Regions from separate parts of the Bittarella massiliensis (ex Durand et al. 2017) genome, predicted to be linked through region 1. Evidence: riboswitches for the same ligand, from Rfam matches in the RefSeq annotation. Region 1 holds a riboswitch; each other region holds the start of a gene.
The links. Region 1 has a riboswitch for cobalamin ahead of GT748_RS10690 (immunoglobulin-like domain-containing protein). Riboswitches for the same ligand answer to the same signal wherever they lie in the genome.
Positions count from the first base shown of each region.

Region 2: it holds a riboswitch for cobalamin, as region 1 does, so the genes downstream of both, GT748_RS09085 (ribonucleoside triphosphate reductase) here and GT748_RS10690 (immunoglobulin-like domain-containing protein) in region 1, are expected to answer to the same signal.
Region 3: it holds a riboswitch for cobalamin, as region 1 does, so the genes downstream of both, GT748_RS05575 (hypothetical protein) here and GT748_RS10690 (immunoglobulin-like domain-containing protein) in region 1, are expected to answer to the same signal.

Region 1 is NZ_WWVY01000009.1:80,310-85,250, forward strand. It holds gene glyA (serine hydroxymethyltransferase) at 1-291, shown strand, start outside; gene GT748_RS10680 (replication-associated recombination protein A) at 395-1,678, shown strand; gene GT748_RS10685 (MFS transporter) at 1,752-2,258, opposite strand; cobalamin riboswitch at 2,439-2,678, shown strand; gene GT748_RS10690 (immunoglobulin-like domain-containing protein) at 2,943-4,941, shown strand, end outside.
Region 2 is NZ_WWVY01000007.1:66,031-70,971, forward strand. It holds gene GT748_RS15540 (GGDEF domain-containing protein) at 1-672, opposite strand, end outside; gene GT748_RS09080 (anaerobic ribonucleoside-triphosphate reductase activating protein) at 1,008-1,697, opposite strand; gene GT748_RS09085 (ribonucleoside triphosphate reductase) at 1,694-3,796, opposite strand; cobalamin riboswitch at 3,936-4,127, opposite strand; gene GT748_RS09090 (Mbeg1-like protein) at 4,766-4,941, opposite strand, start outside.
Region 3 is NZ_WWVY01000003.1:350,112-355,052, forward strand. It holds gene GT748_RS05560 (EamA family transporter) at 242-682, opposite strand; tRNA gene GT748_RS05565 (tRNA-Gly) at 867-940, shown strand; gene GT748_RS05570 (iron chaperone) at 1,139-1,510, opposite strand; cobalamin riboswitch at 1,685-1,886, shown strand; gene GT748_RS05575 (hypothetical protein) at 2,033-4,477, shown strand; gene GT748_RS05580 (DUF4430 domain-containing protein) at 4,572-4,941, shown strand, end outside.

The DNA of each region.
Region 1 (4,941 bases):
CTGGTGGACCTGCAGAACTTCGACCTCACCGGCAAGGAGTTTGAGCGCCGGCTGGACGAGGTCTACATCACCGTCAACAAAAACGCCATCCCCTTTGACCCCAAGAGCACCTTTGTCACCAGCGGCATCCGCGCCGGCAGCCCGGCGGTCACCACCCGCGGCCTCAAGGAAGCGGACATGACCGAGATCGCCGAGCTCATCTACCTGGCCGCCGCCGACTTTGCGGGCCAGGCCGACGCCATCCGCCAGCGGGTGGGGGCCCTGTGCGAAAAATATCCCCTCTACCTCTAAAAAACAGGGGAGACTGTGTTACAATAGCAGATGGGCCGGCGGGGAGAAGCCCGCCGGCCCATCTGTTTTGACTTCACTTTGCAAAAAACAGGAGGAGACCGCCATGCCCTTGGCCGACCGCATTCGCCCCCAGACCCTCGACGAGGTGGTGGGCCAGCAACACCTGCTGGCCCCCGGCTCGGTCTTTCGCAACATCGCCGACTCGGGGCAGATCCCCAACATGATCTTTTACGGCCCTTCGGGGGTGGGGAAGACCACCGTGGCCCGCATCGTGGCCAAGCAGGCGGGGAAGGAACTCCACCGCCTCAACGGCACCACCGCCTCCACCGCCGACATCAAGCAGATCATCGCCGAGCTGGACACCTTCTCCGGCGCGGGGGGGATCCTCCTCTACCTGGACGAGATCCAGTACCTGAACAAAAAGCAACAGCAGACCCTGCTGGAATTTTTGGAGGACGGCTCCATCACCCTCATCGCCTCCACCACCGAAAACCCCTATTTTTACGTCTACAACGCCATCCTCAGCCGCTCCACCATTTTTGAGTTCCGGCCGGTGGAGCCACAGGAGGTCAAGCGGGCGGTGCTGCGCGCCTTTGAGAAGATGGCGGGGGAGATGGGCTACCCCATCCACTGTCCCGACGAGGTGGCCGACTACATCGCCCAGAGCTGCGGGGGGGATGTGCGCAAGTCCCTCAACGCGGTGGAGCTGTGCTGCAACGGCACCGGCTTTGACGAGGGCGGGGAGGAAAAGACCATCACCCTGGAGCGGGCGATGCAGGTGGCCCAGCGCTCGGCCATGCGCTACGACCGGGACGGCGACGCCCACTACGACGTGATGAGCGCCCTGCAAAAGTCGATTCGCGGGTCCGACCCGGACGCGGCTGTCCACTACCTGGCCCGGCTGCTGGCGGCGGGGGACCTGCCCTCGGCCTGCCGGCGGCTGCTGGTGATCGCCAGCGAGGACGTGGGTCTGGCCTACCCCCAGTGCGTGGCCATCGTCAAGGCCTGCGTCGACAGCGCCCTGCAACTGGGGCTGCCCGAGGGGCGCATCCCCCTGGCCCAGGCCGCCATCCTCATGGCCACCGCCCCCAAATCCAATTCGGCCAACCTGGCCATCGCCGCCGCCATGGCCGACGTGGAGGCGGGCCGCTACTCCGACGTGCCCGCCTCCATCAAAGACGCCCACTACGGCGGGGCGGCCAAGATGGGCCGCGGGCTCAGCTACCGCCTGCCCCACGACTACCCCGACCACTATGTGGCCCAGCAGTACCTGCCCGACAGCCTGCGCGGCCGGGTCTACTACCAGTACGGCCCCAACAAGACCGAGCAGGCCGCCAAGGCCTACTGGGACGGGATCAAGGCCCGCCACAAGGAGGGGGAGAAGTAGCCCCTTTCCAGCAAAAAAGCCGCCCCTGCCGCAACGCGCGGTGGAGGCGGCTTTTGGCTGCCGAAAAACGGGGTCATTCCTGGGGATCTTCGCCCTTTTGACGGGCCTCTTCCTCGGCCTTGAGGCGGGCTTTCTCCTCGGCGTCCCGGCGGCGGGCCTCCTCCTTCTCGGCCTTGAGGGCGGCCACCGCGGCGTTGGCCTCTTCCGAACCGGCGATCATCACCTTGCCGTCGATGTAGACGATCTCGCCCTCCTCGACCTGGCTGTACCCCTCGTAGTCAAAGTCATCGGGCTCCTCCCGCTCCTCCTCGGGGAGGATGTCCAGGTCGTCGTAGGTGATGGCGGCCTGCCGGCGGCGTGCCTCCCGCTCCTGCTGGGCCCGCTCGGCCTTCTCCTCCTTGCGCTCCCGGTGGGTCTGGATGGAGTACCAGACCATGGCCACAAAGAAGAGCAGCAGCAGCACGCTGAAGGCCAGGAAGATCCACTGCCAACTGCCCCACTGGGCCAGCGGGGTGCGCACCAAAAAGAGGACGCAGGAGATCAAAATGAAGAGGATGGCTATTGCAACAAAAATTCCCATGGGGGAGATCGCTCCTTTTTCGTTTCAAGTCGGCGCCCCTTGTTCGCCGGGATCGATATTTTTTATCATACCATGAAACCGGCCGCAAAACAAGGAAGGCCGTCGATTTTGCGGGGAGGCCGCCCCCTGCCGAAAGGGGGAAAAATCGCTCGGTCAGGCATTGACAATTCCAAAAAATGCCTGTACCATAGGGGTGTCGGTACAGCCTTTTGGCTGTGGAGGCGGCGGGCAAAAGCCCTGCCGCCGGACGGGGAATGCGGTGCAAATCCGCAACAGTTCACTCTACTGTGAGAGGGGACGAACCCCGCAACCACTGGCGCGCGTTCTGGGCGCGCGCTGGGAAGGGCGGGGGGAGGAGTGGCGGCCAACAGGCCGCCCGCAGCCTCAAGTCAGGATATCTGCCGGCAATGTATACGTATAGTTTTTTTGTTCGATGAAACAATTTGTGTTTGTTGCACAAAAAAGCTGGCTTGCCAATGGCAAACCAGCTCCTATTTGATGAAGAAAACGACACAGTTTTTCAGAACGAAAAACTATACCCTTCTTTCGGTGAGGAAAAGATGGTACAGCAATGCGCGGGGTGAATATTGGCTCCGGCTATTTGTGTACGCTCTTTGGGGCCCGCCGAGTTTCGGCGGGCCCTTTCCTTTTTCCCCCGAAGGGAACAAAAAAAGGAGAGAGACAATGACAAAACGACTGACAAGCTTGGTCCTGGCGCTCTGTCTGGCGCTGGGCGCCCTGCTGACCCCGGCCTATGCCGCGGCCGGCGCCCCTCGGGGCGGCGCCGGGATCAGCACCACCCTGCGGGTCGAGGGGTACGGCTTTACGGCGGTTGAGCCGACGGCCATCACCCTGCCCGACACCTACAAGTCCCTGCCCGAATATGGCCTCACGGCCTGGGCGGACAAGGACCCCGGTTTTTACACCCCCCTGCATGTATTGGCGCAGTACTGCGTGGACAACGGCCTGGACCCGGCGGACGTTATCGACGCCACTCCCGGCTTTTTGCAGGACTTTTTGGACACCAACGCCGACGCCCCGACCGATGTCTATTTCATGTACATGGTCAACGACGCCTATCCCGCAAAGGACGGCACCGGCTACCTCATCGACGGCTGCCCCCTGGCAAATGGCGACGAGGTCACCCTATACGACCTCTGGTACAGTGCATACGCCGGCAGCCTCTACACCTATTTTGCCGGTGACAGCCTGACGGCCAACACTGGCGAACCCGTCTCGGTCACCCTCATGGGCACCGCGGGGATGAACGCCGCGGCGGCGTCGCCGGTCAAGGGGGCAACCATCCTCGCCTCTAAAGACGGCGGGGCAGAGGCCGAGGTGGGCACCACCGACGAAAACGGCGTCGCCTCCCTCACCTTTGACGAGGCGGGCCGGTACACCCTCTCCGCTGTCCGCAAGAGCAGTTGGTACGACAGCAAGGGGAATCCGGCCATCGACATCAGCCGCCCCTATGCCGAGCTGACGGTCACTGAGGTGACCTACACCGACGCCGAGGCGGTGGCCAAGGCCAAAGGCGAGCTGGATCTGGGCGACCTCTCGGCGGTGAAGGGCGATTTGACCCTGCCCACCGCCGGCAGCGCCGGGACCAGCATCGCCTGGCAGAGCGACAATCAAGCGGTCCTCGGCGACAACGGCAAGCTCACCCGCCCCACTGACGGGGTGGATGTGACCCTCACCCTCACCGCCACCATCTCCCGCGGCACGGCAAGCGACACCAAGGTCTTTTCGGTCACCGTCAAGGCCGTCACCGCCGACGAGGTGCGCGCCGAGATCCAGGCCGCGGTGGACGGGGTGAGCCTCTCTGCGACCAACGGTCTCTATGTGCGGGAGACCGATTGGGACAGCGATTACAACGACGTGCCGGTGGACAATGTCGAGACCACCTGGCAGTTGCAGATGGACCGCACCGACATTTCAGTCGAGGTGGTCTCCAGCGGCAACGCCAACATCTCCGCTGCGGCGGGCGATGAAAACGGGAAGGTCACCTTCACCGACGAAAAGGTGCAGGGAGAGGTCACCTTCCGCTTCTCCAAGGCGAGTGTCCCCGGCGTCTTTTGCGAAAAGACCGTTCTGGTCACCGTGCCGGCGCACACAAAGACCACCCAGGAGCAGATCGACGGCGCCGCCGCCCTCTTTGGCGGGGCGGACAGATTTGCCCTCATCGGCCTGGACAATGCCGACGCCGACCACGTGGTGGGCCCGCTGAAACTGCAAAAGACCCTCTCCTCCTATGGGGTGAGCGGGTATAGCGACGTCGCGCTGAAGTGGGCGAGTGACAACACCGCTGTTATCGATCCGCCCTCCTACGGCTCCAGCTCGGTGAAGGTCAACCGGCCCGCCTACGGCGAGCCCGACGCCACCGTCAAGCTGACCCTCACCATCGACAAGGACAGTTACACCTCCGGCTCGGTCACCAAGCGGACGGTGGAGATTCCCCTCACGGTCCCCGCTGTCACCCAGCAGGAGCACGACGCCGCCCAGACGGCCGTCGATGCGGCGCTGGCGGGGGTCACCCTCGACGGCTTTACCGAGATGAGCAGCCTGGGGCTGACCGAAATCGACCCCCAGGCGCTGGAATTCGACATCCAGCTCAAGGATGTCGGCGACCTGATCAAGGCGGGGATGATTGCCGACACCCCTGAGAACAGGGCCATGAGTTACC
Region 2 (4,941 bases), on a different contig from region 1:
GGAGGCCGAAAACCAGCCCCCCTCGTGGCCGGGGAAGGCCCGCCCTTCCAGCCGCACCTCGGCCGGGCCGGCGCTCTTCCCCCGGCAGATGGCGGCAAAGTCCGCCGTCCCGGGGCAGCCGCTCCCTTCCAGGGCGGCCAGGTAGCCCTCTGCCCGCCAGATGCCGCCCCCCGCCCGGCCGGGGCGGCGGTCGCAGAAGGTCATCACGTCCTCCGCCCCGTCGTACTCAAAGGCCAGCCCATCGGTGCAGCGCAGCAGCACCTGTCGCCGCTCCCGCTCCCCCTCCAGCTCTCGCTGCATCTGCCGCCAGCGGCCGATGTCCAGGCAGAAAAACCGCCAGCGGTGCGGGGCCTCCAGCACCCCGCACCAGCGCAGCCAGCGCAGCTGGCCCGCCGGGGTGTAGCAGGGAAAGTCGGCCTGCACCCGCCCCGCCCGCCGGGCCCGCGCCAGTTTGCGGGCGGCCAGCCGCCTCCCCTGGGCCCCCAGGAAAAACCAGGGGTCCCCTCCCTGGGTGCGGGCAAAGAGCTCCGGCGTGCAGTCCAGCAGGGCCAGAAATCCGCCGTCGGGCGACCAGTGGGGTTTGGCCTGTCCCAGCTGCAGCCGGACCAGTCCCCCCTTGACCCCCCGGGCCGCCGCCGCCAGCAGCGCCTCGCCGCTCATCCTCTCGTTCACCAAATCTCCCCCTTTTACTGTGAACGCCCAATTGGGTCTCCTTCCCAATATAGTCAGGGGAGCTGTAAAAAAATGGCGTTTTTTGTCCCCCCCAGCGCCCCTGTGCAGGGGGCGGCAGAGGGACGGCGCCAGCCCTTTCGCCGTCCCCAGGGGGCGGGGGCGGCCCTTTCCCCTCCGCGGCGGCCCTGGCGGCGGGAAAAAGGGGGATAAAAAGCCCCCCTTTTTCCCGTTTCCCGCCCCGCGTTTCCCCGCGGCCGGGCGGGAAGAGACGGCAAAAAGGCGCGGGAGAGCGTTGCCGCTCTCCCGCGCCGGGGCCGCATATCAAACAGGCCTGTCTAAAAGGTGAGGCCGGGCTGGACGGCCCGGAGCTGGGGCTCCACCGCCCGCACCTGCTCGGGGGTAAGGAAGGGGCGCTCCAACAGGGGGAGGTGCCGCTGCCGGGCGCAGGCGGGGGTGCGAAAGAAGTTGAGCCGGTAGCGGGGCAGCGGGGGCAACTGCCCCGCCAACTCCACCAGCGCCCCGGCGGTGAGCCCGGGGTAGAGGGTGGTCCGCGCCTCGCAGGGAACCCCCTTTTCGGCCAGCCGGCAGAGGGTCTCGCGGGTGGCGTCGTACCCCTGTTCGGGGGGAACGCCGCACACCTGGAGGTACTGCTGGCGGGGGGCCTTCCAGTCGATGGCCAGGTAGTCGCAGAGCCCCGCCTCCACCAGGGCCAGCACCCGCTGGGTCTGGCGGCCGTTGGTGTCCAGCTTGACCCGGTAGCCCATGGCCTTGAGGGCGGCCAAAAACCCCTCCAGATCGGGCTGGAGCAGCGGTTCCCCGCCGCTGACCACCACCCCGTCCAGCAGCCCCCGGCGCTTTTTCAAAAAGGCCTCCACCTCCCCTTCGGGCAGGCAGTCGCCGGGACCCAACAGGTCGCGGTTGTGGCAGTAAAAGCAGTCGGTGTCGCAGCCGCGGGTGAAGAGGACGCAGGCCAGCACCCCGGGGAAGTCGATGGTGCTGGTGCGCTGGATGCCGGCGACCTTCACTGGGCGGCCGCCTCGGAGAGTTCGCCCTCTTTGATGACGTACTTGACCCGCTGGCGGTACTCCTCCTTCTTGCCCTTGTGGAAGTTCTGCACCGGGCGGAGATAGCCCACCACCCGGCTCCACACCTCGGTGGCGGCGCCGCAGTCGGGGCAGCTGTACACCTCGCCGCTGATGTAGCCGTGCTCGGGGCAGACCGAGAAGGTGGGGGTCAGAGAGAGGTAGGGCAGCTTGTAGTTGGTAAAGGCCTTTTGCAGCAGGGCCTTGGCCACCTCGATGTCCCGGATCTGCTCGCCCAGGTAGAGGTGGAGCACCGTGCCGCCGGTGTACATGCACTGCAGGTCGTCCTGCAGGTCGAGGGTCTCGAAGATGTCGTCGGTGTAGCCCACCGGCAGCTGGGTGGAGTTGGTGTAGTAGGGCACCTCCTCCCCGGCGGTGAGGATGTCGGGGTAGCGGTCCCGGTCGAGCTGGGCCAGGCGGTAGCTGGTCCCCTCGGCGGGGGTGGCCTCCAGGTTGTAGACATGGCCGGTCTCCTCCTGGAAGCGGGTGATGACCTCCCGCATGTGGCCCAGCACCCGCAGGGCGAACTGCTGCCCCTCAGGGGCGGTGATCTCGCAGCCCAGGAAGTTGCGGCAGGCCTCGTTCATCCCCACCAGGCCGATGGTGTTGAAGTGGTTGAACCAGTAGGAGCCGGTGCGGGCCTTGACCTCTTTGAGGTAGTGGGCCGAGTAGGGGTACATCCCATTTTCGGTCTGCTTTTCAATGGTCTTGCGCTTGATTTCCAGGCTGTTCTTGGCCAGTTCCAGCAGCCCGTCCAGCCGCCGCATCAGGTCCTCCTCGTCCTGGGCCAGGTAGCACAGCCGGGGCAGATTGAGGGTGACCACCCCGATGGAGCCGGTCATGGGGTTGGAGCCGAAGAGGCCACCGCCTCGCTTGCGCAGCTCGCTGGTGTCAAGCCGCAGCCGGCAGCACATGGAGAGGGCGTCCTCGGGGGAGAGGTCGGAGTTGATGTAGTTGGAGAAGTAGGGGATGCCGTACTTGCAGGTGATCTCCATGAATTTGTCCACCACCGGGCTCTGCCAGTCAAACTCCTTGGTGACGTTGATGGTGGGGATGGGGAAGGTGAAGACCCGGCCGTGGCGGTCCCCCTCCATCATCACGTCGCAGAAGGCGGTGTTGAGCAGGTCCATCTCGGCCTGAAAGTCGCCGTAGCAGGCGTCCATGGGCTGGCCGCCGATGACCACGCACTCGTCCTTGAGGGTGGAGGGGACCACGATGTCGAAGGTCAGGTTGGAGAAGGGGCACTGAAAGCCCACCCGGGTGGGGACGTTGAGGTTGAAGATGAACTCCTGCAGCGCCTGTTTCACCGCGGCGTAGTCCATGTGGTCGTAGCGGATGAAGGGGGCGCAGTAGGTGTCAAAGGAGGACCAGGCCTGGGCGCCGGCCGACTCGCCCTGGGTGGTGAAGGTGGAGTTGACGATCTGCCCCAAAAAGGAGCGCAGGTGCTTGGCCGGGCCGCTCTCCACCTTGCCGGGCACCCCGCCAAAGCCCTGCATCAGCAGCTGGCGCAGGTCCCACCCGGCGCAGTAGGGGCCGAAAAAGCCCAGGTCGTGCAGGTGCAGGTCCCCCGAGGTGTGGGCGCGGCGGATCTCCTCGGGATAGATCTCGTGGAGCCAGTACTGCTTGGTAAAGGCCTCGCGGATGTAGTTGTTCATCCCGTTGATGGACTTTTGGGTGTTGGCGTTCTCCTGGATCTTCCAGTCCATGTCGTCCAGGTACTGGGAGAACATGTCGATGGTGGCGCCGATGAGGGCGTTGGCCTCCCGGGCGCCCTGGCGCTTCTCCCGGTAGAGGATGTAGGCCTTGGCGGTGCGGGCGTGGCGGTTTTCGATGAGGACCTTTTCCACCATGTCCTGCACCTCCTCCACGTCCAGCACGCCGGTGCGGGACGAGGCCATCTCCACCACCTGGCGGGAGAGCTCCTCCGCCCGATGCCAGTCGTCTCCCCCCACGGCGGCGGCCGCCTTGAAGATGGCCCAGGTGATCTTCTCCGGATCAAAGGGGACAATGTCCCCGCTGCGCTTGCGAATCGATTCGATCATCGTATTGTGTCCTCCCATCAAAGTGGTTTCAGAAAACCGCTGGAGACGCCCAGAGCGCTGAAAAGCCCCTGCCGGCCAAAGGCAGGCAGGGGCGCGACAAAAGTCACTCACCAGAGCCCGTTTGACGCCATACACCGTGGCAGCGCGCGCACAGCGGGCAGGTATTCCGGCTCGGATTCCACGCGCGCCCCGCCTTCCCAGCTCCCGGGGGAACCAGTGGCAGTTGGGGCGTGCTCTCTCCTTACGGCGGCGGGACCGCGCGGGCTTTTCACCCGTCTTCCCTGTTGCCGCCCGGCCCGATGACAGGCCGGGCACCCGCGTGCTTTCGTTTCCATATCTAGTTTTGATTCTGAAACAGATTGATCAAATCATACTACATCTTGTGCACCCAGTCAACCGTCATTTCGCCGATATTGCGGTGAAAGAGTGCCACAACAGGCGCGTTTTGAGAGGGGGTCCGAAGCGCCGAGGCGCATGGAGAAGCCCTTGGCGGGGTTTGGGCAGAGCGTCGGGGGGAAGGCCCATTTCACCCCGCCCCAACCAGGGGCGGACGCGTCCCTCCCACAGGGGCGCCGGGTGGACCTTCCACCCGGCGGCAAAGGGACAACGGGCGCAGAGGTCGGGCGGGCCGTTAGATGACAGGAGAGGCCGCTGCCCGCTGCCGGGAAGCAAGCCCTCCTTCCCGGCGGCGACAGGAGACCGGACCGCAGCCGATCCCGCTCCCCTCTCCGGGGCGAAAGGTTCCCTACTTCAGACACCACCCTGACTTCTTACCCCGGGGGCGGGCGGTATGGAGGTCCTCCCGGCGAAAAAGGGGGCAATCGTCCCCCTTCTCCCAAGCTCTTTCCGCCGCCCTGGCCCTCTTGACAGAGACGTCCGCCGCCCCCTGCCGGGAAGCAATCCCCCCTTCCTGGCGGCAACAGGAGACCGGGCCGCAGCCGACCCCGCTCTCCGGGGCGAGAGGGCACTCTACTCCAGACGCCGCTCCCCTCCCTCGCTCCGTGGGCGGGCAGGGCGGAGGTTCTCCCGCGCCGAGCGAAAGAGGCCGCCCATCACCTGGCCCATCAGGCGGCGGGTGTCCTCGTCCACATTTTTGAGGGACTGCAGCACCGCCCCGGCGCTGTGCAGCCAGTCGCCGGAGAGCT
Region 3 (4,941 bases), on a different contig from region 1:
GGGCGGCGGTTTCTCCGCCCCTGGGGAAAGGCCGGCAACACTGCTTGCCGGCAAAAAGGCAACCGCACCGTGCGCCCGCCTTGTAAAAGGGGGGCGTTTTCCCCCTTCCCCGGCCGCGGCGCGCCGCCCCCACACGCCCGCAGGGCACAGAGAAAGGCGGGAGGGAGCCGCGTCGCTCCTCTCCCGCCTTTTGCCCGCCTTTGTCAGGGGCGGCCCGACCGCTCTCCCGGCCGAGGCCGGGTCACAAGATCATGACAAAGGTCCCCGCGGTGATCAGCACCCCGCCCAGGGCGGTCTTCAGGGTGATCTTCTCGTGCAAAAAGACGAAGGCCAGCACCATAGTGATGACCACGCTGAACTTGTCGATGGGCACCACCCGGGAGACCTCCCCCATCTGGATGGCCTTGTAGTAAAACAGCCAGGAGGCCCCGGTGGCCAGCCCCGACAGCACCAAAAAGACCATGCTGCGCCCGCCGATCTGCCGCAGCCCCGCCTGGGCGCCGGTGAGAAAGACGATCCCCCAGGCCATCACCAACACCACCGCCGTGCGGATGGCGGTGGCCAGGTTGGAGTCGATCTTCTCAATGCCCACCTTGGCCAAAATCGAGGTGAGGGCGGCAAACACCGCCGACAACACCGCATACAAAATCCACACCCGCTTCTCCCCCTTTGCCTCTTTCATCGCTCGATCCCCCTCTTTCTCCCCTCTAAAATAGCACCTTTTCCGCCCGCGCACAACGCCCTTTTTCCCACAGCTGCCCCCCGCCCTGTCGAAGGGGCGGGAAAGGGGAATTTTTTTGCAATTTCTCGCCCGGGGCTTGACGTTTGGGGGCAAGCCGTACTATAATAGTAAAGCACTTACAGGTGCAGGCGTAGTTTAGTGGTAAAACATCAGCTTCCCAAGCTGAGGTTGTGGGTTCGATTCCCATCGCCTGCTCCACCAGTCTGAGCCTGGGCGCATTCGCGCTCGGGCTCATTTTTTTATTTTGCCGTTTCTCGCAGGTGTGCGGCGGGCATCTTTTCACGGTATAGACCCCGACGGCAACGCCCGGCGCGATTTGCGCCGGTTTTTTTCTTTTTCCCCTGTGCAGGCCCCCGCCTCTCTGCCCCCGCAGGGGAATCGGCGCGGCGAGCGGCTTTACCCCCGCCAAAACGCGGCGCAGTCCCGCTTGTCCTCTACGTTGAAGCGGATGATCTCTTCCAGCAGCGCAAAGTCCACCGCCTGCCCCCAGGGGATGCGGATGAGCTCCTTGCTGTGGCGGTACCCCGCCCGTTCGATCGCGCCGGAGAAGCGGAGGATCCCGGCCCTCTCCGGGGCCACCGCCAGATGGGCCTTTGCGGCGCTAAAGCCGATGATAAAGGTGCCGTGGTCGGTGAACATCGGCTGGTTCCAGGCAATTTTAGGGGTCAAATCGGGAAACTTCTCCCCCACCCAGCGCAGGACCTCACCGAGGACCGCCCGCTGCCACACCGTCTCGAGCCCCTCCAAATAGGCTGTGAATGGGGTCAAACGCGCCCCCTCCTTTCCCTCCCCCTTATTTTTCACAGCCGCCCCGCCGTTATCCAGCCGGCGGCAAGATGGCCCGTCCAGCCGGGAACAAAACTTTCCAGGCGCGCATCTCCGGCAAAGTCCCCCTTCAAATTGACTTGCGGGCCAGGGCCGTGGTATAGTGGTCTCATCAAAAACAGAATGGTTCGTTGTGGTCGCCCCTCGGGGGCGAGCAAGAGGGAACACGGTGAAAATCCGTGACAGTCGCCGCTACTGTGAGGATGGCGAAATCCAACGGCAGCTTCGCTGCCGCCACTGGGCATCTGGGCCTGGGAAGGCGGGTTGGAGAGTAGGGAGACATCCGAGTCAGGAGACCTGCCGCAACAGGGTGTATGAGTAGTTCCGGCCGAGGACAAAAGTGCCAAAACAGGCTGGGCCGCCCTGCGCCCGCCCTTTTTGCACGAAAGGCCGTCGGACGACGGTCTTTTTTTGTCGTCCTCCCCCGGCTGCCATCCCCGCGACCATCGAGAGGAAGAGAAGAAAATGGGAAACATCTCTGTAAAAAAGCGGGCGACAGCGGCGCTGCTGGCGCTCTGCCTCTGCGCCTCCGGCAGCCTGCCCGCCCTGGCGGCAGAGCCGTCGACAGAACTGGGCTGGCCCCAGTTTTTAGGGACCGACGGGCTCAAAGGCGTCTCCGACGCCAAAACCCCCACCACCGCCGGCGAGATCGAACGCAAGTGGGAGAAGCAAGTCGGCGACTCCACCTCCTGGACCGACTCGTCGGGCACCCCGGTCATCCTGGGGAACTACGTCTACAATTACAGTTTCCAGCGCCTGCGCAAGTACGAGCTGGACAGCGGCAAAGAGGTGGCCAGCGCCCCGGTCTTCGGCGCGGCCCACAACCAGTACACCATGATCCTGGGCGCGGGGGACGGCAAAATCTTCGTCCCCTGCGAGATCAACAACCTGGATGCCGACGCCACCGGGGTGCAGAAAAACTTCCTGCGCGTCTTTGACGCCGAGACCCTCGAGCAGCTCTACGTCACCCAGGAGCTGCCGGGTTCGGCCATGCAGAGCCCGGTCATCTGCCACGACGGGCGGGTGTTCACCGGCTCCTACCGCACCGGCGGGGTCTACGCCTGCTTTGACACCGCCGACGAAAATCCCGCCAGCACCACCGAGGTCAAGGCCGCAAACTGGACCGTCGCCTCCCCCTCCGACGCCGGCTTCAACACAAACGGCGTGGCCTTTGCCGGGGACTACGCCGTCTTCACCGACGCCAACTATACCGGCTCCAGCACCGTCTGGTCGGTCAACTACAAGACCGGCGCGGTGGCCGACACCTTCTCGCTGCCCAGCGGCTACAACGCCCGCTCCACCCCCTTTTACTATGAAAAGGATGGCCGCGTCTACCTCTCCTCCGGCCACCCCACGGCGGGGGCGGCGGTGCGCAGCTACAAACTGCGCGCCGACGGCAAGTTGGACCAGGCCAGCCTGCGGGAGTGGACGGCCGGCATCTCGGGGGGCGACACCCAGTCCTCCCCGGTCATCTACAACGACCGGCTCTACCTGGCCGGCCAGGGGTTTGGCGCGCAGATGCCGGTCTTTGTCGTCGACGTCAACACCATGACCACCCTCTACCAGACCGGCACCGTCAACAGCGCCGGCTCCGCCGCCCTGACCACCGCCTACGCCAGCGCCGAAAACGGCAACCAGGTCTATCTCTACTTTGTGGCCAACGAGAATTCCGACAACCTCTTCATCTTAAAAGACAGGGAGGGCCAGACCGCTCCCCAGGTCGAGGTGGTCCCGGGCATCGGCCGCCGCCAGTACTGCACCCAGAGCATCGCCATCGCCCCCAACGGCTCGCTGGTCTGGTACAACGACGCCAGCTACCTCTACTGCTACGGCAACAAGGGGGACACCGCCATCACCGCCGCCGATGTGCAGCGCCAGATCGAGCGGCTGCCCGACGCCGACTCCTACCGCTATATCAACCTGGCGGAGGCCCGGCGGGTGGAGAGCCGCTACCGCGCCCTCTCTGCCGCCGAACAGGCCAAGGTGACAAACCACGGCAAGTTGGAGGAGATCTTGGCCCTCTCCACCGCCGACCCCATCGCCCGCATCAACCAGGGCATCGCCTCTCTCGACCTCTCGTCCCTCACCCTGCAAGACGCGGACAAGGTGAGCGCCCTGCTCTCGGCCTACGAGGCCCTCTCCGCCCAGGAGCGCTCACAGATTACCGGCGCCGACACCCTGCAAAAGGCGGCGGCCGCCATCGAGACCCTGCGCCAGGAGGCGATCGTCCAGAAGCTGGACGAGGACATCGCCGCCCTGCCCGCCCTTTCCGCCCTCACCTCCGGCGACCGCGCCGCGGTGGACAGCCTGCAATCGCGCTATGAGGCCCTCCCCGACGCCCAGCGGGAGAAACTGGCCAACCGGCAGCGGCTGGCCGACAGCCGCGCCCGGGTGGCCGCCATCGAGGAGCAGATGGCCGCTGCCGCCCAGTTGATTGCCGACAAACTCGGCGGGGCGGAGATCACCCTGGAGAGCCGCCCCCTCATCCAGGAGCTGGACCGAGCGCTGGAGGGACTGCTCCCCGCCGACCTGGCCAAAATTTCCGAGATCGAGCAGTACCTGAGCCCGGCCAAGGTGGACCTGGTCAACCTGATGACCGCCCAGTTGTTGATGAAAGACGGACAGCCCATCCCCGTCACCGCCGAAAACGCCGCCCAGCTGCTGGCGATTGCCCGAGAGATCCAGGGGTACCGCGACGGCATCCTGGAAGGGGACTTGAAGTACCTGCAAAACGGCCGGCTGGCCGACGAGGTGGCTCAGCAGGCCGCCGCCCTGCTGGATGGACCCAGCTCTGAGACGGGCGGCGACGCCAGCGCCAACACCGCCGACGCCTCTGCCCCGGCAGCCCTGCTGGCCGCCGCGCTGGCCGCCCTTTCGCTGGCCCTCGCCTGCAAGCGCCGCCGGGCCTGACCGTCTACTGTTCGCACCCACCCGCTGAAAAGGGCGACCGGCCCCGTCGCCGGTCGCCCTTTGCGCGCACCGACCAACCAAGAGGGAGATGCCGATGAGCACCTGGAAAAAAAAGGCCCGCCTGTGGGCCGTTGTGGGCATTTTTGCCCTCCTCGCCGCGGCGGGGATCTTCAAACTGACCACCATCGAACCGGCCGAACGCGGCGGGGAACTGGGGGCGCAGATCGAGGCCGCCCAGGCCCTTCTCGACGGCGCCCAGGAGGGGAACGCCGCCGGCGAATACTCCTGGAACGCCCTGGGCGCCCTGCGCCGCGCGCTGAATAGCGCCCAGACCCTGGCCCAGAGCGACGGCGCCACCGAGGAGGAGCGGGCGGCCGCCGCCCAGGCCCTGGCGGAGGAGGGGGCCCGCTTTGCCGAGGGCGCCAACCAAAACTGCCTGACCCCGCAGGAGCTGCAGGCCGCCG